Regions from separate parts of the Brevibacillus sp. WF146 genome, predicted to be linked through region 4. Evidence: riboswitches for the same ligand, from Rfam matches in the RefSeq annotation. Region 4 holds a riboswitch; each other region holds the start of a gene.
What was found. Region 4 has a riboswitch for cyclic di-GMP ahead of A6764_RS03820 (methyl-accepting chemotaxis protein). Riboswitches for the same ligand answer to the same signal wherever they lie in the genome.

Region 1: another riboswitch for cyclic di-GMP. It lies ahead of ggt (gamma-glutamyltransferase); the one in region 4 lies ahead of A6764_RS03820 (methyl-accepting chemotaxis protein).
Region 2: another riboswitch for cyclic di-GMP. It lies ahead of A6764_RS06170 (methyl-accepting chemotaxis protein); the one in region 4 lies ahead of A6764_RS03820 (methyl-accepting chemotaxis protein).
Region 3: another riboswitch for cyclic di-GMP. It lies ahead of A6764_RS07540 (acyl-CoA dehydrogenase family protein); the one in region 4 lies ahead of A6764_RS03820 (methyl-accepting chemotaxis protein).

Annotation. Positions count from the first base shown of each region.
Region 1 is NZ_CP109943.1:422,587-430,638, forward strand. It holds gene A6764_RS02215 (ABC transporter substrate-binding protein) at 1-226, shown strand, start outside; gene A6764_RS02220 (glycerophosphodiester phosphodiesterase) at 241-960, shown strand; gene A6764_RS02225 (IS3 family transposase) at 1,094-1,975, opposite strand; gene A6764_RS02230 (transposase) at 1,972-2,280, opposite strand; gene A6764_RS02235 (methyl-accepting chemotaxis protein) at 2,375-4,363, opposite strand; gene ggt (gamma-glutamyltransferase) at 4,459-6,081, opposite strand; cyclic di-GMP riboswitch class I at 6,331-6,420, opposite strand; gene A6764_RS02245 (SET domain-containing protein) at 6,720-7,319, shown strand; gene A6764_RS02250 (glutamine--tRNA ligase/YqeY domain fusion protein) at 7,416-8,052, shown strand, end outside.
Region 2 is NZ_CP109943.1:1,270,331-1,278,382, reverse strand. It holds gene A6764_RS06180 (hypothetical protein) at 1-396, opposite strand, end outside; gene A6764_RS06185 (YqgQ family protein) at 1-1, opposite strand, end outside; gene A6764_RS06175 (MFS transporter) at 569-1,738, shown strand; gene A6764_RS06170 (methyl-accepting chemotaxis protein) at 1,886-3,646, opposite strand; cyclic di-GMP riboswitch class I at 3,791-3,878, opposite strand; gene abc-f (ribosomal protection-like ABC-F family protein) at 3,962-5,935, opposite strand; gene A6764_RS06160 (stalk domain-containing protein) at 6,365-7,153, opposite strand; gene A6764_RS06155 (AEC family transporter) at 7,258-8,052, opposite strand, start outside.
Region 3 is NZ_CP109943.1:1,541,756-1,549,807, forward strand. It holds gene A6764_RS07525 (methyl-accepting chemotaxis protein) at 1-1,494, opposite strand, end outside; gene A6764_RS07530 (MFS transporter) at 1,535-2,698, opposite strand; gene A6764_RS07535 (citrate synthase/methylcitrate synthase) at 2,725-3,816, opposite strand; gene A6764_RS07540 (acyl-CoA dehydrogenase family protein) at 3,866-5,062, opposite strand; cyclic di-GMP riboswitch class I at 5,232-5,317, opposite strand; gene A6764_RS07545 (hypothetical protein) at 5,663-6,295, shown strand; gene A6764_RS07550 (DUF421 domain-containing protein) at 6,677-7,390, opposite strand; gene A6764_RS07555 (LacI family DNA-binding transcriptional regulator) at 7,782-8,052, shown strand, end outside.
Region 4 is NZ_CP109943.1:773,643-780,596, reverse strand. It holds gene A6764_RS03825 (ATP-grasp domain-containing protein) at 1-798, opposite strand, end outside; gene A6764_RS03820 (methyl-accepting chemotaxis protein) at 972-2,501, opposite strand; cyclic di-GMP riboswitch class I at 2,778-2,862, opposite strand; gene A6764_RS03815 (hypothetical protein) at 3,391-4,827, opposite strand; gene A6764_RS03810 (helix-turn-helix domain-containing protein) at 5,568-5,906, shown strand; gene A6764_RS03805 (IS3 family transposase) at 5,810-6,727, shown strand.

The DNA.
Region 1 (8,052 bases), 350 kb from region 4:
AGCGGTCGAGTCGGACGAGATGAAAGCAGCATACCAGAAAGAGCCGAACTTCCAGGTGGCGGTCAAACAACTGGAGTACGCCCAACCGCGTCCGATGGTCCCCGGCTATAAGGAACTGCAGGAAGTCATCATGACGGAGATCCAGCGGGCCGTGCTGAAACAGGCGACCGTAGACGAAGCGATTGCCAAGGTTGTGGAAAAAGGAGAGAAACTGCTGAAAAAGTAGCGAGGTGACGTTGCATGAACGTCTGCATGGCGCATCGCGGCTGGTCGGGCAAGGCGCCCGAAAACACCATGACGGCCATTCGGCTCGCGCTGGCGGAACCGGCCATTCGCGCGATTGAGGTGGACGTACAGCTTTCCAAGGACGGCGTGCCGGTCCTGTTCCACGATTTTTCGCTGGAGAGGACGACCAACGGCAGCGGACGGGTGCAGGATCTGACGCTGGCGGAACTGCGCCAGCTTGACGCGGGGAGCTGGTTTGACGAGCGCTTTGCCGGCGAGCGGATTCCCGCGCTGGAAGAGGTGCTGGCTGCCGCGAAGGGACGATGCACGCTGAACATTGAGCTGAAAACGGCGGCCGACATGCATCCCGGACTGGCGGAACGCGTGCTGACGCTGCTGGACCGGCACGGGATGAAGAGGGATGTGTACCTCACCTCGTTTGACCACGAGCTCATCCGGCAGGTGCGGCGGCTGGACGCCGAGGTCAAGACCGGGCTGATCGTATACGGACGGCCGGTCATGATCCTGGAACAACTGCGGCAGGCGGGAGCGGACATGCTCTCCATGTCCTATCCGTTTCTCACCCGGGAGTTGGCCCGCGAGGCGATCGACCAGGGGTTTGGCGTCATCGCCTGGACGGTGGACGACCCGGAGGCGATCCGCACGATCATGAAGTGGCATCCGCAGGTGCAAATCTGCACCAACCATCCGGACCGGATGCTGGCCCTTCGCTGAGCATCGAATCACAGCGGCCGTGAGGAATTGTCCTCACGGCTGCGGTTTGCGTCGGGACAGCCGGGGAGCAGAAAAAGGCACCGCTGCATGGTATTACCCCTGTCAAGTAGACAGACTTTAAACAAGCCCTAGTTCAAGATGCCTGAGCTCGGTATTGTACCGGGCTCAGGTTATGTAACCGGGATTGAAAACGTTTGTGATTGTAAAAACGAATATAGCGATCAACAGCGTGATGTACTTCTTCATCCGTCTTGAAGTTGTGCAAATACATGCATTCTGATTTCAGATGGCTGAAAAAACTCTCCATACAAGCGTTGTCCAGACAATTTCCCTTTCTGGACATACTTGCGGTAATGTTATATTGTTTGAGTAGGTTATGATATTGTCGGGATGTGTACTGGAATCCTTGGTCGCTATGCAACAGGACTCCACTCACATCTCCTTTTTTTATGGCTGCCTTTACCGTGTCCATGACAAGCCGTATGTCATTCCGTTTACTTATCCTGTAGGCGACGACTTCGTTGTTGAAAAGGTCGTAAATGACGGAGAGATAGAGTCGACGTCCATTGAAGATCAGATAGGTAATATCTGTAACCCATTTTTCGTTAGGACGGGAAGCGATAAAATCACGGTTCAGTTTGTTTTCGGAAATGACAACTTGCTCTTTGCGGCCAAAGAATTTCCGTTTCCTGCGAATACGTGCCTGGATCCCCATTTCCTTCATGAGTCGATACACACGCTTACGATTTACGTGTATACCATATCTTTGAGTTAGCCAAACCGTTACTCGCGGGTACCCGTAAATGCCGTTTACTTCTTGATGGCATTCCCTAATCATTTCTTTCAATTTCTCGTCTTCCACCATTTTTCGAGACGGATTCTGCTGCTGTTTTACCCACTTGTAAAAGCCACTCCGTGATACACCGGATACCGAGCACAGCAAGGAAACGGAGTATGTTCCCATCATTTCATGGATGATGGAGTAAGATTTTGATTGTTCTTTTTGCTTCTTCACCGCCTTTCGAGTCCGAGCCACTTTTTTAGATATTCATTCTCAGCTCGCAATCTCAAGTTTTCCTCTTCTAGGGTGAAAAGACATTTTCTCGGCCTTCCTTTCCTCGGTCCAACCGCTTTCCCTCGTTTTTCTTCGAGTCCCTTCATCCCTTCATTCTCAAAATGCTTGACCCATCTCATCACAATGTTTTTATCTGAGATGCCAAGTTCCTTTGCGATGGTTTTATAACTTTTGTCGCCATCAAGGTATAAATGTACCGCTTTTCTCTTTATTTCAATTGGATACGTCTTGCGTATTTTCCCCATAGAAAATCCCCTCCGAGTTAACAGTAAGGGACTTGCTTTTTACTGTCTACTCAAAGGGGATAATACCATGCACGGGTGCCTTTTTCCGTTTGGCTTATATCTTGAAGCGTTTGACGTGGGCCTGCAGCTCTTCGGCGATTCTCGCCAGCGAGCTGGCGGAAGAAGTGACTTCCTCCATGGAGGCCAACTGCTCCTCGGTGGCGGCGGAGACGCTTTGCGTTCCTTCTGCGGAATTTTCCGCCACTTCGGCGATTTGGGTGACCAACTGGACGACCTGTTCCGTACCTGCGGTCATCTGGCGGGAGTGGTCTTTTACTTTCTGGATCTGGTCGGCCGTGTGGGTCACGGAATCCTGAATCTGTTCAAACGACTTGCCGGCTTCGTTGACGACCTCGATCCCGAGCGCCACTTCTTTTGTCCCTTTTTCCATGGATTGAACGGCCAGGTCCGATTCCTGCTGGATGGCCAGAATGAGCTGTTCGATCTGCTGGGCGGACTGGGCCGATTGTTCCGCCAGTTTGCGGACTTCGTTCGCCACGACGGCAAATCCGCGTCCCTGTTCGCCGGCCCGCGCCGCTTCGATGGCGGCATTGAGCGACAACAGGTTGGTCTGCTCGGCGATGTCGGTGATCACCTGGACGATTTGACCGATCTCCTGGGAACTGTCACCCAGACGTTTGACGATGCGGGCGATCTGGTTGACCGTCTCGTTGATGGACTGCATTTGCTGCGCGACGGTTTGGATGGTCTGGTTGCCGTCGATCGCGATTTGCGAAGCCCTGAGGGCGGAATCTGCCGCGTTTTCCGCACTGGCGGCAATTTGCTGAACCCCGGAGGACACCTCCTGGATCGCGCGGACGCTTTCCTCCACGCTTTGCACCTGCCGCTCCGCGCCGTACGCCACCTCCTGGATGGTCGTGGCGATCTGCTCGGTGGCCTTGCTCGTGTGTTCGGCGTTTACGGTCAGCTCTTCCGCGGACGCAGCCAAATTTTCGGCGCTGGCGTTCACCTGCTGGATAATGGTGCGCAGATTTTCCACCATGGCGTTTACGGCCCGGGACAGTTGGCCGATTTCATCCTGCGTGCGGATGCGGAGCGGCTCCACCGTCAGTTCTCCATCGGAGATGCGTTTGGTCACGGTGGCCACTTCCTTGATCGGCCGCGTGATCCGGAGCGACACGGCGAATGCGATCGCGATCACAAGAGCGCTGACGATGACCACAATGACGGCGATGTTGCTGTTGAGAGCGGTCACGGCCGACGTAATGGATTGGACGGGGATATGCAGGAACAAGCCGTACTTCGTTTTCGCAATAGGCGCATAGGCGACCATGTACTCGCTGCCGGCGTAGCTGTAGGTATAGGAGGCCGTCTCGCTGCCGCCTTTCTTGAGGATCTCGGCCAATCCCTGCGGCAGACCGGCTTCATCCACCGCTTTGCCGATCAGCTCTTTGTTGGGATGGGCTTGAATCAGCCCTTTGTTGTCCACGAGAATGGCGTACCCGCCGCTGCCCAGGTTGAGATTTTGCAGGAAGGTTTCGGTAAACTGGTCAACGTTGACGAGACCAGTCAGGACGCCAAGAATTTGGCCGCTTTGGCTCTTGACGGGGGAGGCGACGACGATGGATCGCTTGCCGGTCGTCTTGGCGATCACGATATCGGAATAGCTGGATTTTCCGGCCATCCCGTCCTTGAAAAACGGCCGTTCGGACAAGTCGATGCCGACGCTTTTCGGAAACGTGTCGGCGGACACTTTCCCGTCCGGAGAGATGAAGGTGTTGCCGTCGAAGATCTTCATTTCCTCGGTGAACGAGCGAATGAACAGGTTTTTCGCGGCAGCGTCCGTCGATTGAATGTCAGATGAACGGGCCAGCACCTGAATCTCCGTCATCCGTCTGTCCAGGTATTGATCCATCGCGACGGCGGTGCTTTTGGCGAGGTCGATGTAGGACTGCCGCTGTTTGTCCGTGATGATTTTTGAGCTGCTGGTGGTGATGTACAGGGAGGTGCCGATGAGTGGTATGATCGCTACGACTAGAAACCAAACAATCAGTTTGTTTCGAAGCTTGCCGAAGACAAACACGAAGGAATTCCTCCTTTTATAATCAGGCCTGTTCGAACGTCTGAAGCGTGAAAGCATTCAGACTGCCGGGAACATTCCCGGCAGTCTGGAGTGAATCAATATCCGATTGCTGCACCTTCTCCGCGCGGATCGGCGCCGCCAAACTTCACGTTGGTGACGGGATCGATCAGAATTGCCCCGGATTGGCCCATTTGATCGGTGTAGGCGGCTTCCAGTTTTTCAACCGGGTGACCGCGTTTGATCAGTTCGTCCAGAACGTCCTGCGGAATCCGGCTTTCCACCTTGAGGTTGTTGGAAGAAGCGCCCCAGTTGCGTCCGTGCAGCCATCTCGGCGCTTCGATCGCGTCCTGTACGCTGAAGCCGAAATCGACGATGCGGGTCACCAGGGCGGCCTGAGTCTGAGGCTGTCCTTCTCCGCCTTGGGTTCCATAGAGGAGGTAGGGCTTGTCTCCCTTAAACAGCATCGCCGGATTGATGGTGTTGAAGGAGCGTTTGCCCGGCTCCAAGCGGTTGACGTGGTTCGGATCCAGGGAGAAGTAGCTGCCGCGGTTTTGCAGCAGTACGCCGGTGCCTTTGGCAACGATGCCGGAGCCCCAGTCGAAGTAGTGGCTTTGAATCATCGAAACGGCGTTGCCATCCTTGTCGACGACGCCGAGCCATACAGTGTCCCCTTTTGGATCGAGCGGCTCCACCGTTTGGGCTGCCTTTTTCATGTCGATCCGCTTGGCCAGTTCTTGACCGTGCTCTTTGGACAGCAAGTAATCCACCGGAATGTCGGCAAACTCGGGGTCGGTCAGCCATTTGTCACGGTCGGCAAAGGCTTGCTTGGTCGCTTCCACAATCACATGGTAGTAGTCGGGAGTGCCTTCGCCCATGCTCTTCAGATCGAAGTTGTTCAGGATGTTGAGAATGGAGAGCGAGGCCATCCCTTGCGAGTTGGGCGGCACGTTGTACGCCTTGTATCCGCGGTAGTCGACGGAAATCGGTTTTGCCCACGTGGCGGTGTGTTTTTCAAAGTCTTTCAGGGTGAGCAAGCCGCCGTTTTTCTGCACGTCGTCGACGATTTTCTTGGCGATTTCGCCTTTGTAGAATCCGTCCGCCCCTTTTTTGGCGATCACTTTCAAGGTTTCCGCCAGGTCTTTCTGCTTCATGATTTCGCCGGCCTGGTACGGTTCGCCGTTGGGCTTCAGGTAGATTTTGCGGAACTCTTCAAAGCGCTGCAGATTTTTCAGTTCGTTGTCGGTCGGATCGGTCGCGTACTTGGTCCAGTACACCTGGTTAGGGGAGACGGGATAGCCTTTTTCCGCGTATTCGATCGCCGGCTCCAGCAGTTTGCTCCACGGGATCTTGCTGCCGCTCATCTCCTTGTGGGCGTAGTTGTACGCTTCCCACCAGCCGGAAACGACTCCGGGGACGGTGTTGGCGGCCAGGTAACCGCGGGACGGGATTTTATCGTACCCTTTGCTCTTGTAGAACTCGATGGTCGCTTTCTCCCCGGCACGGCCGCTGCCGTTCAGGGCGCGCAGTTCTTTCGTTTTTGCGTTGTAGATCAGCCAGAAGTTGTCTCCGCCGATGCTGGTGTAATGGGGATAGACGACGGTCAGCGTGGAAGCCGCCGCGATCGCGGCATCTACCGCGTTTCCGCCCTCCTGCAGCGTCTTCAGTGCAGCGGCGGTAGCCAGGTAGTGCGGCGAGGTAACCATGCCGTTCGGCGACATGGAGGTTGGACGGTTGGCGGCATTTCCCGCCGATGCGAAGGCGGACAGGCTTAAAACGCCGGCCAGACCCAGAGCGCTGAGTTTTGTCCAGAACTTTTTCACAATCGTTCCTCCTTTGTCTTGTTGTAGAAGCGAGTTGCGATGGATGGTCCGTACGTCTGGCGCTTCACCTCCCCCTATGGCCTGCAACCGCTTGTTTCCATAAAAAGACCGATGACATAGGATCATCGGTCTGTCCTACATCAATACTTCGGTAACTGGCTGGCGTGTCCGCACGCGGCGGAGGTAGCCCCTGTAGCTTTGCGCCGCCGGGTTTCCCCGGGTTTGCCGTTTCGATATCAATGCCTGGTCTTGTGGAATTCAGAAAACGGGAAATGAGACCATCTTCATTTCATCCCGCGGTGCAAGCAGTCCAATGGACTTGGTAAAATCACGTCTCCTTTCATTAGATCGGTAAAAACGTCCCGATGTTTAATAACAAAATGAAAAAATTCTGTTGTATTTGTGACCATCGTCCGGTTCCTCTTCCTAGGCAGCAAATCTTTTTTCTTCGCACACACCTTCGCACACACCCGAGCCGGCCGGACTGATTATGATGTAGAAAACAGAGCAGCTTCGCCAAGGAGGGAAATGAGACGATGATGCATCCGGATACGGAACTGAGGTATATTCATGATGAAATCGGGTACGGAGTCTTTGCCACCAAGCTGATTCCCAAGGGAACCATCGTCTGGGTGCTGGACGATCTCGATCAGGTATTGGACCCGTCTTACGTGGAATCGCTTGATCCGCTGCGCAAGCAGGACGTGTTGAAATACTCGTTTCGCAATCAGCATGGAGCGTACATTCTCTGCTGGGATAAGGCCCGCTTCGTCAACCACAGCTTTCACGTCAACTGCGTCGGCACGGCCTACGATCTGGAACTGGCGGCCCGGGACATTCAGCCCGGCGAACAGCTTACCGACGACTACGGAACGCTCAATCTGGACGAACCGTTCGACTGCCTGCCGGAAACGGGCACCGACCGGGTCAGGGTCATGCCGGACGACCTGCTGCGCTATCACGCGTACTGGGATGACCTGGCCCGCGAAGCGTTCCGCCAGTTTGCCCGCGTTCCGCAGCCGCTCGCCCATCTGGTGCGCCCGCAGCATCTGGCAAAGATTCAGGCCGTCGTCGAACAGCGCAAGCCGCTGGATTCCATCGTGAACATTTATTACGACCGTCTGCTGCAGCGGTAAGTGTCCCGGCGGTGTGCGGCGGGACGGGGGACGGCCCGATTTGTTGAACTCTCGATGAGGAATCAGTATTATTGAATGTAAAGGTGAAGTGAAAGGTTGATTCAATTGGAAAACAAGTCGGCATCATCCAACTTTATCCGCAACATCGTCATCGAGGATTTGCAGGCGGGACGAGTGAAAGAAGTCGTTACCCGATTCCCTCCGGAACCGAACGGGTATCTCCATATCGGGCATGCCAAATCCATCTGCCTGAACTTTGAGCTGGCTGACGAGTTCAAGGGCAGAACCAACCTGCGCTTTGACGACACCAATCCGCTGAAAGAAGACACCGAGTACGTGGAAGCGATCAAGGAAGACGTCAAATGGCTGGGTTTTGAGTGGGACGGTCTGTATTTCGCTTCCGACTACTTTGAGGAAATGTACAATCGCGCGGTGCTGCTGATCAAAAAAGGCAAGGCGTACGTCGACGACCTCTCCGCCGAGGAAATCCGCAAAACGCGGGGGACGCTGACGGAGCCGGGCACGGAGAGTCCGTACCGCAACCGTTCGGTGGAGGAAAACCTGGACCTGTTCCAGCGGATGCGCAACGGCGAGTTCAAGGACGGCGAAAAAGTGCTGCGCGCCAAAATCGACATGAGCTCGCCGAACATCAACCTGCGCGACCCGGTGCTCTACCGGATCGCCCATGCCACCCATCACAACACGGGAGACAAGTGGTGCATCTACCCGATGT
Region 2 (8,052 bases), 500 kb from region 4:
ACGCACTCCCTCCAAATCGGCCGCCATGCGGGAAAGCACGGCATCGTAGTCAAACTCGACGGCAAACCCGGTGATGACGACAATGTTCGCGTGCGGGTACGCTTCCTGCCAGGCGGCCTCCTCATCCGGTTTCAGCCCGACGATGTACAGCGGATCGCGGGACAATTGCTCGTCCTCCGCCAGCAGCCGTAAAAACTGATGGCACTTTTCCTGTTCGGCAGCGGCGTTGAGGACGATGACGCAGCGCTCCACTTCGCCCGTCCGGCGCAGCTCCTGTATCATCTGAAACGTTTTGGCCGTAGGCACGAGCGCGTTCAGCTCGGGAAAGCGGTCTAGCAGCTCGTCAAGCCAGTCGTCTTCTTCCCAGGCCAGGTAGTAGATCATTGCAGTAGACATGATTGACAACCCCTCATGCGCGGATACATCGCGGATTTCAATACGATGTGTGACTTCCTGTTATTATACCACGCCGGCGGGGCGGCGTCCCGGTGAATCGCTTGACTTCGACAAAACCATCCCGTAAGGTGGAAACAGCATGACAAACTGTGTGGAAAGAGGTATGGTTCGCGTGAAAAAGAAGTACCTTGCCCTCCTGTTCCTGGTCGCCTTCCTCACCATGTTGGGCTTTGGCATCATCATACCGATTCTCCCGTATTTCGCCGAAAACGTCGGCGCCTCTTCGCTGCAGATCGGCATTCTGTTTGCCAGCTACAACATCATGCAGCTCCTGTTCGCCCCCATCTGGGGCATGCTGTCCGACCGGATCGGCCGAAAACCGCTGATCGCCTTTGGCTTGTTCGGATTTTCCGTCACCTTTATCCTGTTTGGCCTGGCCGAGAGCTATGCCGCGATGCTGGCTTACCGCATCATCGGCGGGATTGTCTCCGCCGCCGCGATGCCGACGGTCACGGCGATGGTGGCCGACCTGTTTCCGCCCGAAGAACGGGCGAAGGGAATGGGCGTGATCGGCGCCGGAGTCGGCCTCAGCTTCGTGTTTGGTCCCGTCCTCGGCGGCCTGTTGAGCGGGTGGGGCTTTGCCGTTCCGTTTTTCGTCTCGGGCGGCGTGGCGCTGTTGACGTTTCTGATCATTCTGTTTGCGCTGCCGGAAAGCCTGCCGCGAGAGAAGCGGACGGGCAGTTCCCGGGACAAGCGGGGCAATCCGCTGGCCGCCCTGTTTGGACCGCTCTCGCTCCTGTACGGCATCATGTTCATCGTCTCGTTTGCCTTTTCCGGCCTGGAGACGACATTTGCCCTCTACATAAACGATTTGTACGGTTACTCATCGAAAGACCTCGGCTACATGTTTCTCGTCATGGGGATCATCTCCGCCTTCGTCCAAGGGGGACTGATCGGCAAAATGGTGAAGCGGATGGGCGAACCGCTCGTCCTGACCATCGGCCTGATCCTGTACGGCATCGGCTTCTTTGCCATCCCGCTGGCCGCCAATTTTTGGGCGCTGGCGCTCACGCTCTCCCTGTTCGGAGCGGGGCAGGGCATGATCCGCGCCACCGGAACGGCGATGATTACGCAGCGGACCACCCAGGGCCAGGGCGTCACCAGCGGAACGATCAGCTCCATGGACAGCCTGGGACGCATCCTCGGTCCGCTGGCCGGCGGCGCCGTCTACGGATGGTACCAAAGCGGTCCGTTCATCGTCGGAGGCGTATTGATGGTCGTCATGCTGGTCTTGTTCCGCGCCCGCTACCGCCGGCTGCCGGAGCCCAGCGCCCAAGCGTAGGATGCCCACCATCCTTTCGTAATCGAACGCCCGGGGGAAAACGGGGAAGGCCCGGGCTTGACCAGGGCTTCCCCGCTCCATGACAAAAGGGAGTGCATCGATACGGGAATCGTAATCGACACACTCCCTTTCGTTTCAGGAAAAACGCTACACTTTAAACCTGTTTACCGTTTCCATCAAGCCCGTGGCGATTTCACTTAATTGTTGAGCGGTGGACGCCACTTCTTCCGACGATGCGGTCAGTTCTTCGGAAGAGGCTGCGACTTCTTCCGTGGTCGCCGAGTTTTCCTCTGTAACGGCGCTTACCTGCTCCACCCGTTCCATCACGATATCCTTGGACTTCACGATCTCGTCCATGGCCATGTACGTCTTCTTCATCAGAGGGGCGATGTTTTCGACGGAAGCCAGGATATCCGCAAAGGATTTTACCGTGTTTTCCACCGATGTCACCTGCTCCATGACGGAGGCTTCCACGTTCTGGGACGTTTTGATCACTTCATCCGTATCGTTGTGGATCGATTCGACCAACTGGAGAATGGTATTGGTATGCTGCCTGGACTCTTCCGCCAGTTTTCTGACTTCTTCCGCCACCACCGCAAACCCTCTGCCTGCTTCTCCCGCTCTTGCCGCTTCAATGGCCGCATTCAACGCCAGCAGGTTGGTCTGGTCCGATATGCCGGAAATGATATCGGTAATGCCGCTGATCTCCTTGACCGAGTCGGTCAGAATCCCCACTTTCTTGACAACGACTCCAATGGCTTGTTTGATCTCCTCCATGGAGGTGACCAGCTTATCCATTTCTTCTTTTCCGATATGGGCTTTGTTCTCAGCCGTTTCGGTTTCGTCCTTGACGTTTTGCAGTTCCTGATACACATGTTCGATGTTGCTGGTCAACTGCGACAGAGCCCCGACAATCTCGGACAAATCCTGGGCCTGAGTGGCCGCTCCCGCTGCTACGTGCTGCATGGTCGCAGCAAGCTCCTGATAGGATGCCGACATTTCCTCCGAAACAGCCGCCAGGTTTCGGGAATGATCCGTCACTTCATGCGAATTGCTCTTTACCTCTGTCAATGCTTTTTTCATGTTGTCGATGACCACTGACAACGACCTGTTCATCTGGGCAAATTCGTTTTTGCCTTCCGCTTCCAGCGAAACGGTGAAGTCATATGCCGAGAGCCTTGCCAGGACGCTGTTGATCTGAGCCATGGAGCCTTTCATCAGTGTTGTCAGGAGCAGCGTCAGGCCACCAACGATTACGGCGATTCCGACAGCAACTCCAATAAACCGGTTTTTCGCCTGCTGGTATTCCCCGTCGGCTTGATTCACCACTTGTTTCGCCTCATCCGCCTGCAAGGTCACCAGTTTGTTGATATTGGTTTGAACAGTGTCAGCATACTGGGTGAGTTGGGCTCTCTCTTCTTCCGTCGTTGCCACGTTGGACTTCAATCTGCCGATATACGAGTCCACTGCTTCCAGATAACGGGTATAATTTCTGTCGATTTCGTCAATAATGGCCCTCTGTTCCTCGCTCATCTCTTGATTCCGAACTTCTTCGAGGATGCTGCCCGCGCTGGACTTCTGGGTTTCGATCGACTGTACCACATTTTGATCATAGCGACTGGCAAACAACAGTTTTGCGGTTTCAAGCCTGATGCTGTAAAAGTCCGTTTCAAACTGCTTCAGTGCAAGGGATTTGAGCATGTTTTTCTCGTACAGATCGTCCATGTCCTGACTGAACGCTGCCATGTTGTTCAAGGCGGTGAAGGAAAGATATCCGACGGAAACCAATGTGACGACAAATAATGTAAGCAATAATGTGGTGATTTTCACGTTTTTGGCTACGTTCTTGTGTTTTACAACGATTGCATGATGATCTTGCTCATTGTCAACTGCATGTCTTGCTGCCACTTTTGATACCTCCAGGTTTCATGATTACGGTTGCCACTCATCCTTGCCTCTCGTCAATCCCTGCCAAATTCGGGCCCAACCCCCTTTTTCTGCCAAAATAAAAAAAGCCTTCCTGCTAAAAGGGCAAGAAGGCTTAAAAAACAGATTGGCAACCGGCTGCCATAGTAAACGAAGTTACCTTAGGCCCTTAGCTTTGCGTCCCTACTTTTCAATAGGTTTGCCTTTTTTCAAAATATATCAATTGTCAATATAATGGTAACTTATACCGTTGCGTTCCGTCAAGGGGGACACCTTTTCTCCTGCCTGCTCTCCCGGCTAGCTCTCCTGCCGCTCCATCCACTCGCGGTACAGGGCGTCGATCTCCTCCGTCAACCGCTCCAGCTCCTGCTGCCAGCCGATCCGTTTCCGGTAGTCCGTCTCGCCGCCGGACAGCAGGGCCATCACCTCATCCCGCCGGGCTTCCCGCTCGGCGATCGCCCGCTCCAGTTCCGCCAGCTTGTACGGGTTGGGCCGCTTGCGGGAGCTGGCCGCATCCGGGCCGGAACCGGCCGGTTTCATCGTGTGCGGCATCGTTTCGGCATGCGGCCGCTTTTCGCTTTGCAGCGGCTCCCCCGCTTTCCGCGCGTTCTCCGCCGTCCGGCTGCCAGCCCCGCTGTGCCGCTGTCTTCGTTTTTCCCGCGCCTCTTCAAAGGTTCCCTCGTCGTGGACCAGCCGGCCGTTTTCCACCCAGTAGACGCCGTCCACCATCTTTTGCAAAAAGTACCGGTCGTGGGAGACGATGAGCAGCGATCCCTGAAAGCCGGCCAGCGCCTCCTCCAGCGTTTCGCGCGCCTCAATGTCCAGGTGGTTGGTCGGCTCGTCCAGCACCAGCAGGTTGACGTCCTGGTGCATCAACTGCGCCAGCCGCAGGCGCATCCGCTCCCCGCCGCTCAACTGGCCGATCCGCTTGAACACCTGTTCGCCGTAAAACAAAAACGCGGCCAGCCGGTGACGCGCTTCCGCCTCGGAGACGGCCGCCGTCTCCCGAAACACGTCGATCACCCGCCGCTCCTGGTCCCCCTCCAGCGCCCGCTGGGAGAGATAGCCGAGCTTGACACTGCTTCCGATCCGCACCGTTCCCGCGTCGGGCGGAAGCTCGCCCACCATCATCCTGATCCACGTCGACTTGCCACAGCCGTTGGGTCCGAGGATCGCTTTTCGCTCGCCGTACCGCAGCAGGAGGGAGGCGCCGTCAAACAGCCGCTTCCCCCCGAACGACTTGCTCACGCCCTCCGCGACCAGCACCTCTTCGCCGCTCCGCTCCGCCTTGTGAAACGCCAGGCCCATCCGCTCCGCTTCCAGACGGGGCCGTTCGATCCGCTCCAGCCGGTCCAGCGCCTTTTCCATGCTTTTCGCCCGGCGGTGAAACGCCTCGTTGGGCGGATTGGAGCGGTTGCCCCACTCCTTCAGCCGTTTGATCGCTTCCTGCATCTTTTTGATCTTTTTCTGCTGCTCCTGGTACTCGGCAAACTGGCGCAGCAGCCGCTCCTCCCGCTCTTTGACGAAGGTGCTGTAGTTGCCGGTGTAGTGTTCCGCCACGCCTCCGTCGAGGTGGTAGATGGAACTGACCACCGCGTCCAGAAAGCAGCGGTCGTGCGAGATCATCAGCACCGTTCCCGGATAGTCGCGCAAAAACCCCTCCAGCCACTCCATCGCCTCCAGGTCGAGATGGTTGGTCGGCTCATCCAGGAGAAGAACGTCGCTCTGCTGGCAGAGCAGTTTGGCCAGTCCCGTCTTGGTCTGCTCCCCTCCGCTCAACCGCGCAAAGGGCGTGGACAGAAATCCCTCGGAGAGACCCAGGCCGTCCGTCACCTGTGCCATGCGGGCTTCCCACTGATAGCCGTCCAGCCGCTCAAACTCGGACTGCAGCGTCTGGTAGCGCCCGATCAGCCGCTCCAGCTCTCGGTCCGCTTCACCGACGCGGCTCATCTCCCGCTCCAGTGAGCGCATCTCTTCCTGTATCGCCAGGACGTCGCCAAAGGCGCTGGCGATCACGTCCCGCGCCGTCCATTCCGGCGGGTACTGCGGCGTCTGCGGCAGGTAGGCCCAGCGGATGCCCTTCGCCCGGAACACCTCTCCCGCGTCGGGCTGCTCCAGGCCGGCCAGCAGCTTGAACAGCGTGGTTTTGCCCGCGCCGTTCGGTCCGACGATGCCGACCCGCTCGCCCGCCTTGATCTCCAGCGTGACATCCCGCAGAACGGGGTCCGCTCCGTACGACTTTTGCACGTGTTGGGTCGCGATGATGATCATGGAAAAACGCCTCCTTGGGGTTGTGCCACCGCCCTGCCCGACAGACAGGTCCGGCCAAGCGGGCCCGCTCCCGCCCCGGAAACGTTGGAAACGCCTCCTGCTCCGGGCAGCACACTCGCCGGCGGCCTTTTTTGGACGCAAAAAAGCCGCAGGCCTACACCTGCGGCATCGTCGCGCAATCGGACAGTCGATGGGTTATCGATGCATGGTACGCCTTGGTTGATTCCGCTCAATTGTATGACCAAAAAAGGGCAGACTACCCCCTTGGCGGATTCCCTCATGCGTCATGCTGGTAACTTCTACCACAAACCACGCTTGAACGGCACCAAACACGTACCTGCACCTCCTTCCCCAGGATGATCGTACCAATCTTTTCTATCTTATTACTTTACAGCATCCGGGTGGGAAAGGCAACAAAAAGCCAGGCCCTCATCGGCCCGGCTGGCTGTTCTTCTGCTGTTGAAACAGCGGCTGTTTCGTATCGGCATCGTAAAACTGGACGGTTGTGTTCGGCGGCAGTTTCGCCCGGGCGATCAGATACGGGTAGGTGATCACCTGGGCGTAGATCCTGCCCGGGTCCGGCTTGGTCTGCTTGACGTACACCTTGAGCTGTTCCAGGCTCCACTCCGTACCGGTCACCTTCAATCCGTAACCGGGATTGGGCGCCTGGCCGAGGGCGATCACGTACAGGCTGCCCAGCTTGTGTACGCCCCGCTGCTCCTTCACCTTCTGGACAAACGCTTTTTCCTCTGCGCTCAAAAGCGCGTTCTCGAGCACCTTGAACGCATCATCGTCTCCTTTCGGCTTCACGATATCCACCTCCTTCGTGCTTGGGTTCCAACGGATCGAAAGCCCTGCCTGTTCGATCACCCAGCGGAGCGGCAGATAGACGGTGCCGTTGTACTGCCGGGCTCCGTGCTCGATCGTGGTCCACTTCCCGTCGACGGCCGCTTCGTCGGTGTGCAGTTTGAAAGCAAGTGTCCTGTTCGACGGCAGCGTCAGCACCCCTGTATCGCCCTCCACCTGCCAGGCGGCTTGCAGAATCCCGCTCACATCCTCCGCGGCCGTGTAGGTCCGCTGGTTCACGGTAATGGCCTCGTGCTTCCACTGCGCGGCGTGCCCGTTCACCGTGATCTTGGCGTTCACGGCAGCCCCGGCCGGAATGGCGAGGAGCAGTTGCAGCCCGACGGCGCAGGCCACAGCCTTCTTCCATTTCATGCGCAATTCCTCCAATCTGTTACATCCTGTATTGCTGTTCACCTTGTATGACTGCATGGAGATGGGTAATGTTTCATGATAAGCCAAAACCGATCCGACCGCGGTCAGCGGATCAACAAACTGCCCACCATCAGCACGGCGGGAATCGTCAAGAGCGCGAGCAGCGTGGAAAAGACCGTCGTCATTGCGCCCATCTCCTCATCGGCCGCGTACCGGGCGAACAGGATGGACGCCATCGCCACCGTCGGCATGGCCACCTGAACGACCGCGACGCGGGTAATCTCCGCGTCCACATGCAGCACGGACAACAGCAGCGCCGCCGAGAGCGGAAACACAAACAGCTTGAACGTGATCGGCACGCCCAACAGCGGTAGGGACACCTGCGGCTTGCTGCGCAAGAGGAGCGGCAGCAGCATGCCGATGTACAGCATCGCCAGCGGCGAAGCCAGCCGGGCCAGCGCGGCGGCCAACTGCTTCACCGGTTCCGGCGGCGTCAGGCCGGACATCGCGAAGCCGAGACCGGCGACGATGGCGATCATCGGAATGTTGACCATCGCTTTCAGTCCCTTCAGCGAGAAGGCCCCTTTCTCCTGCAGCATCATCACCGCCACGGTCCACATGACAAAATCAAGCCCGGCGTCAAAGACGGCGGCGAGCACCGCCCCTTTCGGCCCGAACAGGGCGGCGCACAGCGGAAGGCCGATAAATCCAGTATTGCCCAAGCCGGAGAGAATAGCCAGTTCGCGCCGCTTTTTGGCAGACAGCGGCAGCGTCCGCGCCCCCAGCCAGCCGATCAGAATGCCGAGACAATTCAATAGTACGGAAACAGCGAATATTGCAAAAATTTGCAGCATGAGGCGGTCGTCAATCGGCGTTTGAAATACCCCGTCCAAAATGAT
Region 3 (8,052 bases), 770 kb from region 4:
GATAATTTCCGTTACCTTTTGCGACCTGCTGCCCAATTCCCGGACGGATTCCGACAATCTGTTCACCGTTTGTTGGATCGAGTTCATCTGCTGCGAAACGGATTGAAGGACTGTATACCCTTCCAACGCTTTGTCAGAAGAAAATTTCGAGCTCTCCGAAGCCGAGGCGACATTGGCCATAATTTGCTGCGAACTGGACAAAATTTCGGCGATCGCTTTCGTGCTTTCTTCCACCGACCGGACCTGCTTCTCGGAACCGGCTGCAAGCGTCTGCGCTGCCTCCGCGATTTGCTCGGATACCTTGTTGTTTTGCTGCGAGTTGGCCGACAGCTGGGAGGAGGAGTCGGCAAGCTGGGTGGCGTTGTCGCGAACGTCTTTAATAATAGAATGGAGCGAATCTGCCATTTGGTTGAAGCTCATGGCCGTTTTGCCGATCTCGTCTTCCCGTGTGATTTCCACGCGTTCCGTCAAGTCGCCTTGGCTGATTTTTCCCGATGCTTCCACCAATTTGTTCAGAGGCCTGATGATCGACATGATAATGAAATAAATCGTGATCGCCCCGATTAGCAGCGCCACGGCGACCACAAGCAGGGTGCGGTTCAGAATTGGTTTGGCCAAGTCCGAAATTTCGCTGGTCGACATGTTCCCGGCCACTTTCCAGCCGGTGACCGGATTCGTCGTATAAATCATTTTCTTAGGTTCGCCCTGGAAGATGTATTCGTAAGAGCCGGAAGCGTTCGGTTCACGGTACATCACTTCGTTATGCGGCGCCGTTGGCGTACCGATCTTGTTCGTAGGGTGCAGCAAAAATTGTTTGTTCTTCGTGTAAATGACGATGTAACCCTTCTGCCCGATATGGACATCTTTCACAAGGTTACGAAGCTCCTCCAGATTGATGTTAAAGCCGACGACAGCCGACTGCCCGGGTACCGCTTTGGCTGCCGTGATCACCAACTCGCCGCCGCTTATCGGGTCGGCATAAGGATCGGTCAGAATGACCGTATCTTTATTCGCCGCCTCTTTATACCAGGGCATTTCCCTGGCGTTAAAGTTGGCGGGGATTTTGGCATCCTTCGAGCCGTGGATGTACGTCCCGTTGTCCATAGCGATGAAAGGCATGCTCGCGCCGGGATGATCGTTCAGAAATTGCTGTAAAATTGCCTGCAAATTCTGGTTCGCATTTTGCTTCATGCTGTCAGCGATTTGCTTGGATAGCGAGTCGAGTTCCTTCTGTCTCGCATCCATCCAATTGTTGATGTATCGGTTGGTTAAAGACACGTTTTCCGTAGCGCTGTCCATCAGCAGCTTCTCGATTTGCGATTGCGATTTGTCGTAGCTCAGCCATCCGATGACAATCCCCGGAATCAACAAGATGAGGAAGGAGAACAGAAACAGTTTGCCGCGTACGCTGGCGAACGAGGACAGGATGCTTTTCCATTTCCAAGATTTGAAGGAGGATGGCTTGGGGTTCCTTTCTACTTTTTTACGTATCATCGATGCATACACTCTCCAATTGTAATCTTTAACTAATAACTCAAGTTTGCGTTGTGTTTGCGGGATGGGTTATCTTCTTTTTTCCTGCCAGGAAATAATTGCTGAGCAGGGCAAGTACAATGATGCATGTCGTAGTCGCGACCAAACCGTCCCATGCGTAACGTGACCATAATAATCCCGGGATGTAAGCGCCGAGACTTCCGCCGACATAGAAGAAGAACAGATACAGGGAAGAAGCGGCGCCCCTGGACCCATTCGCGACATCGGTCACGTAGGCTGTCGTAGCGGACTGGGACGCGAAATTTCCAAACGCGAGAATAGACGCGCCGGCCAGCAGAGCAGGTAACGACGGATGAAGCGTAAGCAGGATGCCTGACGCCCCGATCAGATGCCCGAAGGCCATGGTCGCTCTCCGGCCGATGCGGTCGGAGAAGTACCCCGCCAGCGGAGCGGAAAAGATGCCGAACAGGTAAGTAAAATAAAGCAACGAAATTTGTGTTGCATTGAGATGAAACGAAGCGCCGGAAGCATAGAAGGGCAGATACGTGAAAAAGCCGATAAAAGCGAAAAACTGCGAAAAGCCGATCAAAAAAGTGCCGATCAGCGCCGGATTGCGGAAATGCGCCAGAAACCCGCCGATTGCCCTGTTGGTTTGATTCTGGGAGGCGGGCAAATACCGCCATACGAGAACGGTGACCAATAGGGAAAAGAACCCGGTAGCGATAAAGACGGCATGCCACGAGAACGCTTCGGCGATCGGTCCGGCAATGACACGGCCGACCAACCCGCCGGCTACGGTGGCGCTGACGTAGGCGCCGAGCGCACGGCCGCGCCGGTCGGCCGGAAATTCTTCGGACACGTAGGCGACCAGCACGGCAGTCACTCCGGGGATGCACATGCCGTGCACGACCCGCCAGACCAAAATCCAGGTGAAGGAGTCCGTTATGGCCAGCATGGCGCTCGGAACAATCAGCAGCAGGCAAAAAATCCCGATCGCTTTCTTGCGGTCCCACCGATCAAACAGCGGCGCCAGCGCGAGCGATGAAACCGCGAGCGCGATGATCGTCAGGGAGATCGTCAAGCTGGCTGTTGCGATCGAGATGCCGTACTTATCGGACAGCCACGGCAGCAGCGGCTGAGGCGCGTACAACAAGATGAACACGTTCATGGTGGCCAAAAACATAATGATTTGTCGGCGTGCCATTGATCGGCCTCCTTTTCCCCAAAACGTTATTCAGAAGGCAATCGTCCGATGTAAGCGGAATCCGGATACACCAAACGGCCTTGGGAGGCTTCAATGATATGCGCGCACCAGCCTACCGACCGCGTTAAAGCAAAGGTCGGCGTGAACAGCTCCGGTTCGAAGCCGATCGCATTCATGACGGCAGCCGCATAATACTCCACATTGGTGTACAGCTTTTGGTGAGGTTTATATACGGCCAGCAGATCCTGGGCTGTTTGCTCCACGTGCACGGCCAGATCGAGCCAGGCATCACTGCCTGACAATTCGGTGGCGATGAGCCTTAAAGCTTCGGATCGTGGGTCTTTCGTTTTGTACACGCGGTGTCCGAAGCCCGGCAATCTTCCTCCGCTTTCCAAGCGCCGCTTGATCCACGGCTCAGCGTTATCTTTCGTGCCGATGTCTTTCAGCATGTCCAGCACCAAGGAAGGGGCTCCGCCATGAAGCGGTCCTTTCAAAGCGCCGATGGCTCCGGTGATCGCGGAAACGAGATCCGAACGGGTCGAGGCGATCACGCGGGCGGTAAAGGTGGAGCTGTTCATCCCGTGATCCATCAGCAGGTTCAAATAAGCTTCCAGCGCCTGAACATGGACGGGGGACGGCTCCGTACCCCTCAGCATGTATAAATAGTTAGCGGTATGCCCGAGGTCGGGCCGGGGAGCAACAGGCTCCAGGCCCTTGAGCCGACGGTAGCAATAAGCGATGATCACGGGCAGCTTTATGATGACGGAGGTGGCTTGCTGCAAAGTAGGCGGATATTCCGGGCTATCGATGCTCAGCGCGGAGACAGCGGTACGCAGCATGCTCATCAAGTCGTGCGTTTCGGAAAGGGCGTCGATGACGTTTCGGACGGAAGCGGGGAGCTCCCGTGCGGACGCCCACTTTTCCAGCGTGTCCTTGCGCTCGTCTACGTCCGGCATATTTCCGTGCAGGAGAAGATATGCGACCTCCTCGAAGCTTTTATCGCGGGCCAGATCCCTGGCGTGAAATCCCCGGTACACCAGGTTCCCCTTCTCTGCGTCGACAAGGCTGACCGCGGTTTTGGCGACAACGACATTCTCAAGTCCTTCATTCACAGTCATGGTTCGCTCTCCTGTCTATATCGATGTCCGTTTTATATGGTAAGGCAGGTTATGGCACCATATTGAGGACGCGCAGTGGTTGTTCTTCCCGAGCGCGCCCCAGCATCGCATCGTAGATTTCCCTGCCCATCAAATCCCGGCCAATTAACGATTTCAGCACGTCCGTGCTGCCGTCGGCTATCATCAGGCCGCGCACGTCGCGCAGTTTCTGCTCAAGGCCGTATTCCTTGACGTAGCCCCGGGCGCCATGGATCTGCAGCATGTCGTCGATCGCCTTGTAGGCCGTGGTCGTCGAATACCATTTGGCCATCGAGGCTTCCATTGTATTGGAATGACCGCGGTCCAAAACGTCCAGCGCCTTCAGGCTGAGCAGACTTGCCGTTTCCAGAAGGGTCGCGTGCTCGGCGATTTTGTGCATGACGGACTGAAACCGGCCGATCGGACCGCCGAAGGCCATCCGTTCTTTGGCATACTGCACGCCTTGCTCCAGTGCCTTTCTGGCCGCTCCGACGCAGATGATTCCCATCAGTACCCGCCAATAGCCGAAGTGTTGGTTGAATATCCGGAAGCCTTCCCCTTCCAGACCCAATCGGTTCTCCGCCGGAATCACGACATCGTGAAGCCGGAAGCCGCCATAGGACCAACCTTTCATTCCCATCGGCTCCAGGGCGTATTTCTCGATATTGGGATCGTTCATATCGACAAGGAAGGCGGTCAAGCCTTTCGTTCCGGAACCGTGCTTCGTTTGAGCGAAGACGACGAATACGCCGGCCTCCTCCACACGGCTTACCCATTCCTTGCAGCCCGACAATATGTAATTCGATCCATCTTTGCGAGCGAACGTTTCGATAGCGGCCAGGTCGGAACCGCAGTTCGGTTCCGTCAAACCGACGCCCACCAGTAAATCTCCTTTTATGAGTGAAGGCAAATACCTGCTTTTTTGCTCATGAGTTCCGAATTTGGCGATCATGTTGCCGTGTCCGGCGCCGATGACTTCGCGGGTGTTGACTCCGAATTTGCCGCATTCCTCGTAAAGAAGTCCCATTGTAACGGCGCTCAAACCTTCGCCTCCGTATTCCTTCGGAACATCCAGGCCAATTAGTCCCTGTTTGCCGGACGCTTGGCGAATCTGCCAAGGCAGCTGCTCGCTCTCGCTTTTTAAAGCATTTTCTACATCCAAGTCGATCATGAATTGTCTGACCTTTTCAATCCACATCATTTGGTCTTTTGTCCACTCAAAATTCATAGTACTCCCTCCGATTTTCTGTGTTTTTTAATGTGGAATAAACTGTACGCCAAATGAGTTTGACTTATTTGATTTCGATGAACCTCCTACATTTCACATTTTGAAAATAAAAAAGCCCCCTTTTGCAAAAAAGGGCAGCCGAAAATAGAGCATGTGATATAGAACTAATTCCGGCAGCCCGGCGATCATGGTCGTTATGACTTTAGACCCGTAGCTTTGCGTCCTAACCTTTCGGTTAGTTTGCCCTTAACGTAAATTTTTCCTTTTTGCTAGTTCGATTGTAACGCATTTTCAAAAATTATCATAGACCATTTGCATAAATTTTTATTAACTTATCGTTGGTTTTGAAAGAAGGACAAACGATGTATCACTTCCATTGTCCTAACTTCAGCGGTGAAATCTCAGCAACAAATTATACTCATTTTCAATAAAGGTGGGCATTTTAATTTTTAGACAACATGTTCCGCAAACTTTCTTCAGTAACGATTGCATTAGAGCTGCTGCTTGGAGCCACAGTCAGTTATCAACCCCAAGAAGCAGTCACTTATGACAGTCAAATAGCTAAATTTAGGCCTGGAGTAGGCGGAAGGAGACTCAACCATGGAGATTATCGACTTCTCATCAGAAAAGAACAAGCATGCGATCAAAAAGGGAGTCTTGCGCAGGCTGCCGGATTGTTACGAGTACTGTTTTCTTCCAGACTACGAAATGAAATATGACTCATTTCAAAGCCAGAGCATTCAAATGCTGGAATTCTTCTTCACGTTGTTGGAGCTGAAAAACAAAACATTGTTCGTCTCGGTGCAGTTTCCCTTGTATTATGATACGGACCGGATCCGGGAATTCCTGGAGTACTATACGTTCAGTTACGATGAGAAAGATGAAAAGGGCTATTATGTGAAAAATGCGCTGGAGATCGTTGAAGGTAAGCTATTCAAGGGAAAACCATTGGTCATTGGCCGGCGTGGAAGGAAGAAACTCTATTATGATGTGTCTGCCTTTCTCGAAGTGACGGCGCACTATAACCAATACCACCAGATCGTCCATACGGGACAGGCTGAAATCTTTCCAATGGACAGTTTATTGTCGCCGACTACATGGACGACTACTGTGGTACCATCGGATTTTACAGGAAAACCGATCCCGTCATTCCGGTCAGCTATTACCTGGACAGTGACGCTCCTGTCTACATCCAGCTCGATGAAGGGGCGGACGGCAGTAAAATGTGCGTAGTGGAGCAAAAATATAATCTTGATTCCCTGATCAAAAAGGAAAGAAATCGAATAAGACAGGCCGGAGAAGATGAGGATTCGGATGTTTGTGACAAGGATGACATATTGGATAGAGAGTATCCGATTCCGGAACAATAAAAAATAGGAAAGCGGACTTGCTACCAATCTCTTTACACAGGGTTACGACCAGTCGATACCACTGTGTAAAGGAGTTGATATGGCACGCAATCCACAAACGGGTCGAAGGGAAATGTTGTTTTACCTGCCTGACCCGGAAGCGGGGGCGAATGGTTCCGGCCAGCCGGCCCAACAAGGTTGGCGCAGACATCCGTGACCGTATGCCGGTGATCTTGAGGCAGGAGGCCTATCGCTTGGCAGATTCTTATTCCTGATCGATCGGTTGGCTAATGTGATCTTCGAATGGATCAATATATAAAGATCCATTCGAACTTTTTACGGCATAATTAATCTTCTCGATGGAGAGCCCTCGCTTTCTCACTTGCGATAGGAGCCATTCTTTTGTAATCCCGTTATCTTTCAAGTTGTCCTCAATGATTTGGCCGTCCATGATCAGTTCAATTGGGAAATATTGCCTTATGTTGGGTTTCAGTTTTAAGTCTTTTCGTGTTACCGGTAGGTATTTCGGTTTTCGAAGTACGGAAATTTTTCCATTCAGTTCAAGTACGGCATATTGAACTTCTTCAAGGTTGAAAATATTTTTTTCCCGTAATTCCTGATTTAGCGTATCTAATGTCAGTTTCAATTTTCGCATGTTATTCTCCAAGATTTTTCCGTCTTGGATGAGAACCGTTGGCTGACCTGAAAACCATTTACGGAGCGTTCGGTTTTTCAGTGCTAGATACATGAGGAAATACGCTATGCCGCTGAAAGTGAGCAATGCGGTGATCAACTCCCAGACACTCGTTTGCTTGTTAAATGTCAAATTGGCTGTTATCGCGCCCAATGTAATCGTAGCTACAAAATCGTGATACGTCAGTTGGGCAACCGTCGGTTTTCCAAGCGTACGAGCAATGACCATTATAATAGCAAATGCAAGAACAGATCGAAGAACGATGTCAAAGATATGTGAGTCCATTTCACACCGCCATCATTCGTTATTGTAAACCATTACTATTTTTATCCGTATTTTTTTGTTTTCAATCGAAGAGAAGCATGTCGATTTACGAATGGATGGAGTGGATTCCCAGGATTCCCCCCATCCTTCGTCAAGGGATTCAGGGATTCGACAAGAGCCGGAGCGAATCCGTTACCAGGGTTCTATGCGTATGTGGGTAGTCCATCTGCGCATGGCGGAAACTGTGGCAAAAATCCCGCCGATGACCGTCGCCATTGCCCGAAAATTGGGATCATTCCCTCAAAATCCAATTGCGAAACAAAAAGGGACCCTGTAAACTGAAGACAGAAAGGAGAGCAAGCGCTTTCCCTATTTCCGAATCGAAAAAGAATGATACGAAAGTGGATGAGAAATGAAGACAACCATTTATGACGTTGCGGAGAAAGCGGGCGTGTCCATATCCACGGTTTCCCGCGTGATCAATAATACCGGCCGGATCAGCGCGAAGACGAAGAAACGGGTCCTGGAAGTGATTGAGCAGTTGGGCTACCAGCCCAGCGTGGTCGCATCCGCGTTGACGGGAAAGCGTACGCGTACGATCGGACTCATCATCCCGGACGTTGCCAATCCCTTTTTTGCCGCGGTCGCGCGGAGGGTGGAGGACCGGGGAAGGGAACTGGGCT
Region 4 (6,954 bases):
TGTCCTTATTGTATTGGAAAATAGACCGGAGTGCCTTTCCAGGTCAGTCCATCCATCCTTTTCCTCCCCCCGGTCCCATGCGGGGGGCGCATCGGTACATGCACGAGTCCCATGTTTCCCGCCTTTTTTCGACAAACACCATGCTTCATTCGCTTCCTGCTCCCTGCCCTCTTCCTTTCTCCCTCGTGCGTTATCTCGTGCGTCATGCCGACGATGTTGTTTAATCCATTCCCCTCTTCTCGGTTGATTCCAATAAAAAAACCCTGCTTGCAAAGCAAGGCGCTGTGCGAGGGCCTCCTGCAGCACGCTCTTCCCCGTGAAATAAATCCGATCGGACGTGTCGGCTTCGTGCGCAAACATCCGCTTGAACACGTTCAGGACGACAGGTTCCCCCTCCGCATCGTAAAACGCATCGACCGCGTATTCGTCTCCCTGGATCCACGCTTCCAGGATGAAGCTGCTGGCGCTCACGACCGACTCGGGGTAAATCTCCTTGGCCGCTCTCATGTCCGCCTGCAGCTGCTTGCACATCGCCGGCCATTCGTCCGGTTTTTCCACCAGGTAAACGCCGACGCTGCGAAAGCCTTTCGTCGGCTTGACCACCAGGGGAAACGGGAGTGTCTCCACAGGCAGGCGGAAAATCTCCTCATAGGAACACTCGCGGAAAAAGAAGTCGGATACAGCTTTCGCAAGGTCTCGCGAAACTTGATCTTGTTTTTGAACAGCTCCGCCTGTTCCATGAGCGGCGTTCCCTTCAGAAGCGGATACACGGACGCCACCGCATACTCGGAATTGCACAGAAGAGCAAGGTCCTGATCGCGTACACGATCCGCAACCTCGTCCAACTGCCGTATCTCCAGCGTTTTGTCCAGCGGAATGCGGATATCCCCGCACTTCACCGCCGGAACGCCCAAATTCGCAAGAGTCTGGGACAAGAGCAGAGATACGTACGGTTTATCCAAACACCATCATCATGCCGATTGTTCCTCTTTACCGGCATCGCCGCGCACCACAAACTTTTTGACCAGCTCATTGAGCTGTTCGGAGGTCGCTTTCATCTGACCGGCAATCTGTCTCATTTCAGACTGGAGCTCGGTTTGATTTTGAATGTTGTTGCTGATCGTCACCAGAGCCGCCGTCACTTCCGCGATGCTTTCGGTTACCTGACCCAGATTTTGGGACGAAGCGTCTGTTCCGTCAGCCTGCGCGTCCATATTCGCCTCGAACGTCTTGATCTGCTCCGTGGAACTTTCAATCGACGTTTTGATCTCTTTCATGTGTTCGGAACCGGATACCTGAATGCGTCCCGTCAGATCCCCGCCGCCCGGGGCGATGGCAACCAAACTGTCGCGTACGTCCGCCAGCACGTTCAGGCGTTTGGATATGTACGCGAAAACGATCACAATCCCCACGATGAACATGAAGATGATCAGGCTGACCAGCATCACCTGCTGATCGGACAGTTTTTCAATGCTGCTGACGGGAACCCACAGGAACAAATACCACCCTGTCGCCTCAATCTTATTGGCAAACACGAGTTCGTTTTGATCGGTATACAGATCGCTGGCTTTCTGTTCGTTTAACACCTTCACCATCCACGCCTTCAGCGTGTTCTGTTGGTTTTTCTCCACCTTTTTGGCGGCGCCCGTCAAGATGTTTTGATGGGGATCGACAACCATGGCGTGCGTGCCGTCGGCCAGCGACAGCGAATTGGCGATTTCCGCCACACCCGTCAAGGAAATGTCGATGGAGAAGACGCCCTGGAACTTGTCTTGTGCATAAATCGGGATGGAGGCCGTCACCATCATTCCCGTTCCCAGATCGTCCTTGTAAGGCTTCGTCCATTTAATCTCCCGGTTGGGGTTGTTTTCGGGAACGGCAATTTGGAAAAATTCATTGGCCATGGATTTGGCGGTTGTATAGGTGCCTTCCTTGTTCTCTACGAACGGATAAATTTTTTGGAACTTGTTGACGGATGTAAAATAGTACCATTGCGATTCAGGAATCGTCTTCTTAATCGTCGCAAACAGACCGTCAAAGCTCTCGGACGCCAAGATCTGCCGTTTTTGCTCTACGGTCAGCGGTCCTTTTTCAATACGCGCATTCCCGATGTTCGCCTTTGTTTTGGCGACAAATTCGTCCAACGAGTACAAACCGTTGCTCATCCGATACTTGCTCTCAAACAACTGGTTGACCAGATCATCGGGATATCCGCGCAGTTCCTCCAGCTTTTTCTCGTAGGAAGAATTGGCCAGCTTGCTGACCAACCCGATTTTGTCGAACTCTTCTCCGATCAGTTGAATCTTGGACTGCAGGAGGCTGCTCGTTTTGCTGATCTCCTCCTGCTGAATGTTTTGTTTGGAATAACTGATGGCAAATGAGGAAAGTCCCAATTGCAGGATGAGAATGATCACAAATAAGCTGAGGATGCGGGCTTTCAAACTGCGCATCTGCAAACCGCACCATTGGAAGCCGCGCCATTTTTTGCTTGTCGCGTTCATGTTTCTACCTCCGATCGTTTCTTGTTTTGGAGTGGAATGAAAAAGCAGGTTTTCATCCTAGAGCACAACTGTAACCCCCTTCCGCCCATTCGAAAGGTTGGACTGGCAAAACCCGGTTACCGATGAGCGGCAGGCGATACCAGAGCCGCGGAAACATTTTCCCCTTGCTCGAAGTCTCGCTCTGTTGCACTGGCGTAATCGGGGAAGGTACATGTTCACAAAAAAGACTATTCGGTCACCCGAATAGCCTCTATTCCGGAAATAGAGAACATCGGTTTCGGCAACCCGGCGATCATAGTTTGACAACCTTAGACCCGTGGCTTTGCGTCCTTATCTTTCGATAAGTTTGCCATTAACGAACCTTGTTGAAATTTAGTATGTCTTGATGAATTCTGTAATATCTTGTGATTTTTTGTCGCTTTTTATGATATAACGAAAATGTTACTGGTTAATATTTCCTATCCGGAGAAAGTTTATCGGACTATGTACATGCCTAGTCTTTTCAGATGGCATGGGAGTTTTCTCATAGGGGAGTGATGGGATGGAGGGGCTTTGGGCGGTGGGCGGGAGTACTGTTGGGATTTCGTGACATGGTGGGATTTTTTGCTGGTCTGGAAAAAATAAAAAAGCCGCCCTGCAGGCGACATTGCTCATTATATATTTTCTAAATATATTTTCTAATATAACCTATTTGCAACAAAAGTTCCTCTTATCGGATGACTTTAAGCCTCGTAGAGACGGAGAAATCACCCCGAGTTGAAAAACGGTGATACAATGAATTTCTCTACGCTCATTCGATCTATAAAAGTTTGAGTAGTAAATCTTTTTAGGAACTTATACCAAACTGCCACCTAACTTGATTTTGTTCATTTGTAGCCTTAATAGTATCCTAAGGTTTGGCTAATCCATAGTTAATAGAGTATTCTTTAAGTTTTTCGAGTATATAAATTGCAATTTCATTATTTTTTGTTTCCTTGGCACTTTTATGGTGGAATTCAAGGTTTATTTTCTTACCATCTTCCTTTCTGAGACATACAGCATCCACAATAAGCCCTTTTCCTTGAGGTACTTCATATTGTACATTTGAGAATCCACCATTAGCCTCAATTAACAATTGCATGACTGCACTATTTATTTCTTTGTGTCTTGTCTTCGATAGAGATTGTATGAAGCTATAGGCATCAACAGTTTCTTGTTTAACAGACGATCCGTACTCTCGATTGTCAACTTCAGACAGAATTGAATACTTGTATAGTTCAGACGATGTTATAACCCTCTTTGCGTTTCCAATATTGGCCTGTACACCTGTAATCTGAGCTTTTATATCAAGTGGTCCATAATTAAGCATTGCATGAACAACAGAACTCCCAGAAAGAGATAACAACTGTGCATTGAAAAGAGAGATAACAAATGGTAAAGCTGTACGAAGGTTTTTATTTCTTTCCTGCCACCATTCAGCAACATTTGAACGTTTTGTATACATTAACAAACGAGAAGCTTCAAGATAATAACTATCTGCTCTGCGGACATTTCTACAGATTTCCCGAATATTCGTTATACCTGATGATAATACAAACACAACTTCCGGGAATTGTACGCCTAAATCGCTTGTATCAAATCTCTCGGTAATTAAAGCTTGCACATCGTCTAAGAAGTCGCCCACCCTAATTGAATTATTCGCTATTTCCTCCACTTCTTCTCGCGAAATTGCTGCATCTTCCAATTTCCAATTACCAATCTGCATTATTCGATCAAGAACACCTACATATTCTCTCTGATCAAGTCCTTTTAAATTATAAATAGGCTCCGAACCAAAGGGACTTTTCCCACCAACAACGTACATAATGTCTACTAGTTTTTTTGCAAAATTCTCATCATTAACAGGCCACAATAACAATAGATCATTTCTTGTACGAATAATTGAGTTGAGTCTACCAAGAAAGGTCTGATACTGATCCTGATTGAAAAAAGGGGCTTCTCTTCCATCAAAGTTTATAACTTTTATTGAATTATCTCGCTTTATCTTCATTAAATAATCCGGGATTTTGTCCACTGGAAGTTCTGAATCAGGCGGTAAGCGTTTAACACTTGAAATCTTATCAGCGAGGAATACTTCTAAACTATGTATGAATGTTGTTTTGCCTGTACCACTTGGTGCAAGCACAAACATTAACTTACTTTGCTTTGAACTTTCAATTCTAGATGCTAATTTTTTTATCACCTCTAAGTCATGATCTTGTCTAACGAAAGTTGTCTTCGCCGTTTCACCAAAAGTTGTTATAAGGGGTTCATATCTAGTGGGTAACTCAGAAATTTTTTTAAACATACTTCCTCCCAAAAAAACTCTCTCTATTCGCAACTTATAGACTACTCTATAGTAAATAATAACTAATTTTATTAGTAACATCAAATATTATGCACTTCAAAATATCAAAGATAGGTCATCGCTTGTATGCTTTACTGCTTGACTCATTTAAACAGCGTATTTTCTCACACATTGGATCCTGAATGTTGGCTAGTTTTAAAACTCCCCTCCTTAGGTAGCTATAAGAAGAGCCGGGGATATAATCGAAATCCTTACAATTCCTCCGACGCCCCTCTTTCAGTATCTTCAATAAGGAAGAATTTCCGAGTAGCTTCACTCCTCGCTACCGGTCGGGAGACTAGACTTCATGAACGATAGTTGGATAACTTTCACCTCATGGTTAAGAATTTAAGGATGAAAATTAGACAAATTTTAATTATTTATGTTATTCGGTATAAAGATGATTGATCATTGGGGGGTGAGTATAAGAATATTGAACCCAACAATTCCAATGTGTATCTTATTACACAATACAAAACAAATTCTTTATAATTTGAATTATTAGATTGAAAGAACATGAGAAATTTTCAAATTGAAAGAATGGATTATTGAACAAAGATTAGATGGTGAACCTCTAGAATTGATTCTAGTGTCACCGCCGGGATATAATTGACCCAGGTTCGCTGAACTGCTCCCCAAATGGTAGACAGAGGAAATTGACCCATTTGGTCGAATTTCGACTTAAAGGGGAGTGAGCGATAATGACTTATGAAAATCATACGATTGAATGTAAGCTGGAAGTTGTAAAATCTATATTGGAAGAAGGTTTGTCCTATCGAGAGGCAGCCAAACGGTTTGGCTTTAAAACTCACTCTAACGTGAAAAATTGGGTACATGCATACAAAATCCATGGAGTAGAAGGATTGAAAGACCGGAGAGGACAGGGGCTTAAAAAGGCTTTGTCAAAAATCCCTTCTAATCTCACTTTGGAACAGGAAAACAAGTGGCTACGAGCTCAAAATGCATTTTTAAAAAAGTTATTGAAAACCGAAAGGAGAGATGCTCCAGACACGGAAAATACGCCGTTATTCAAGCACTAAGCAGCCAATTCCCCGTATCTTTGCTGTGCGCTGCCGCAGGAATTGCCAGGAGCAGCTATTATAAATGGCTTAAAACTGGGATAAAGCAAAAAGATGCTGCTGTTTGTGAAATCATATCCTTTGAGCATCGAAGACTGGGCGGCATTTATGGTTATCGTCGTATGAAGGCTATACTGCTCACAAAATACGGTTTGCATCTCAATCGTAAGCGTGTGTATCGGCTGATGAAGCAAATGAACATGCAGGCGATCATACGGCGTAGACGTTATCCACGGATTCAATACAAAAGACATACCCTGGCGCCCAATCTTCTGGATCGGCATTTTCAAGCAGCTCATCCCAATCAAAAGTGGGTTACTGACATCACGTATTTGCAAGCTGGAAAAAAACGATATTTTCTTTCCGTCATCTTGGACCTTTTCAACAATGAAGTGGTCTCATACCGCTTAAGTGACAGTCTTGACGTCCAGTTTGTGCTAGAGACGGTACAAGAGGCCGTCCAAAACCGTTCGACGCATCAACTGCTGATTCACAGTGATCAAGGAATGCATTACACAACAAAAGCATATTACCGCTTGCTGCGAAAGCATGGGATTATTCAGAGTATGTCTCGAAAAGGGAATTGTCTGGATAATGCCTGCATCGAATCCTTTTTCGGCCACTTGAAAGCAGAACTGCGCCCGCATTTGTTTGATGAAGCCGTCGATGTGGGAACAGCAATCAAGAAGTATATTGAATTTTATAACCACGAAAGGCCACAAATGCGATTGAACGGCATGTCGCCAAGCGAATTCCGAAACCTTTTCCTCCAAAGTGCCTGATGGGTCAAAATCAATCAGTCCACAAAATGGGGGTCAGATCACGCCGGAATAAAAATGACCCACCCTTAGCGATATATCCCCTTCATAATTAAAGGCCAAGTCAATCTTCGGAGGGAAACACATGCTAAGGAATGGGATAGTGAAAATACGTTCGCCGCATTCCCGGGGTGAATTCATTCCCTAAAAGGGAACCCGAAAATCTCGAGGTTCCAAGCTTTGAATACGTT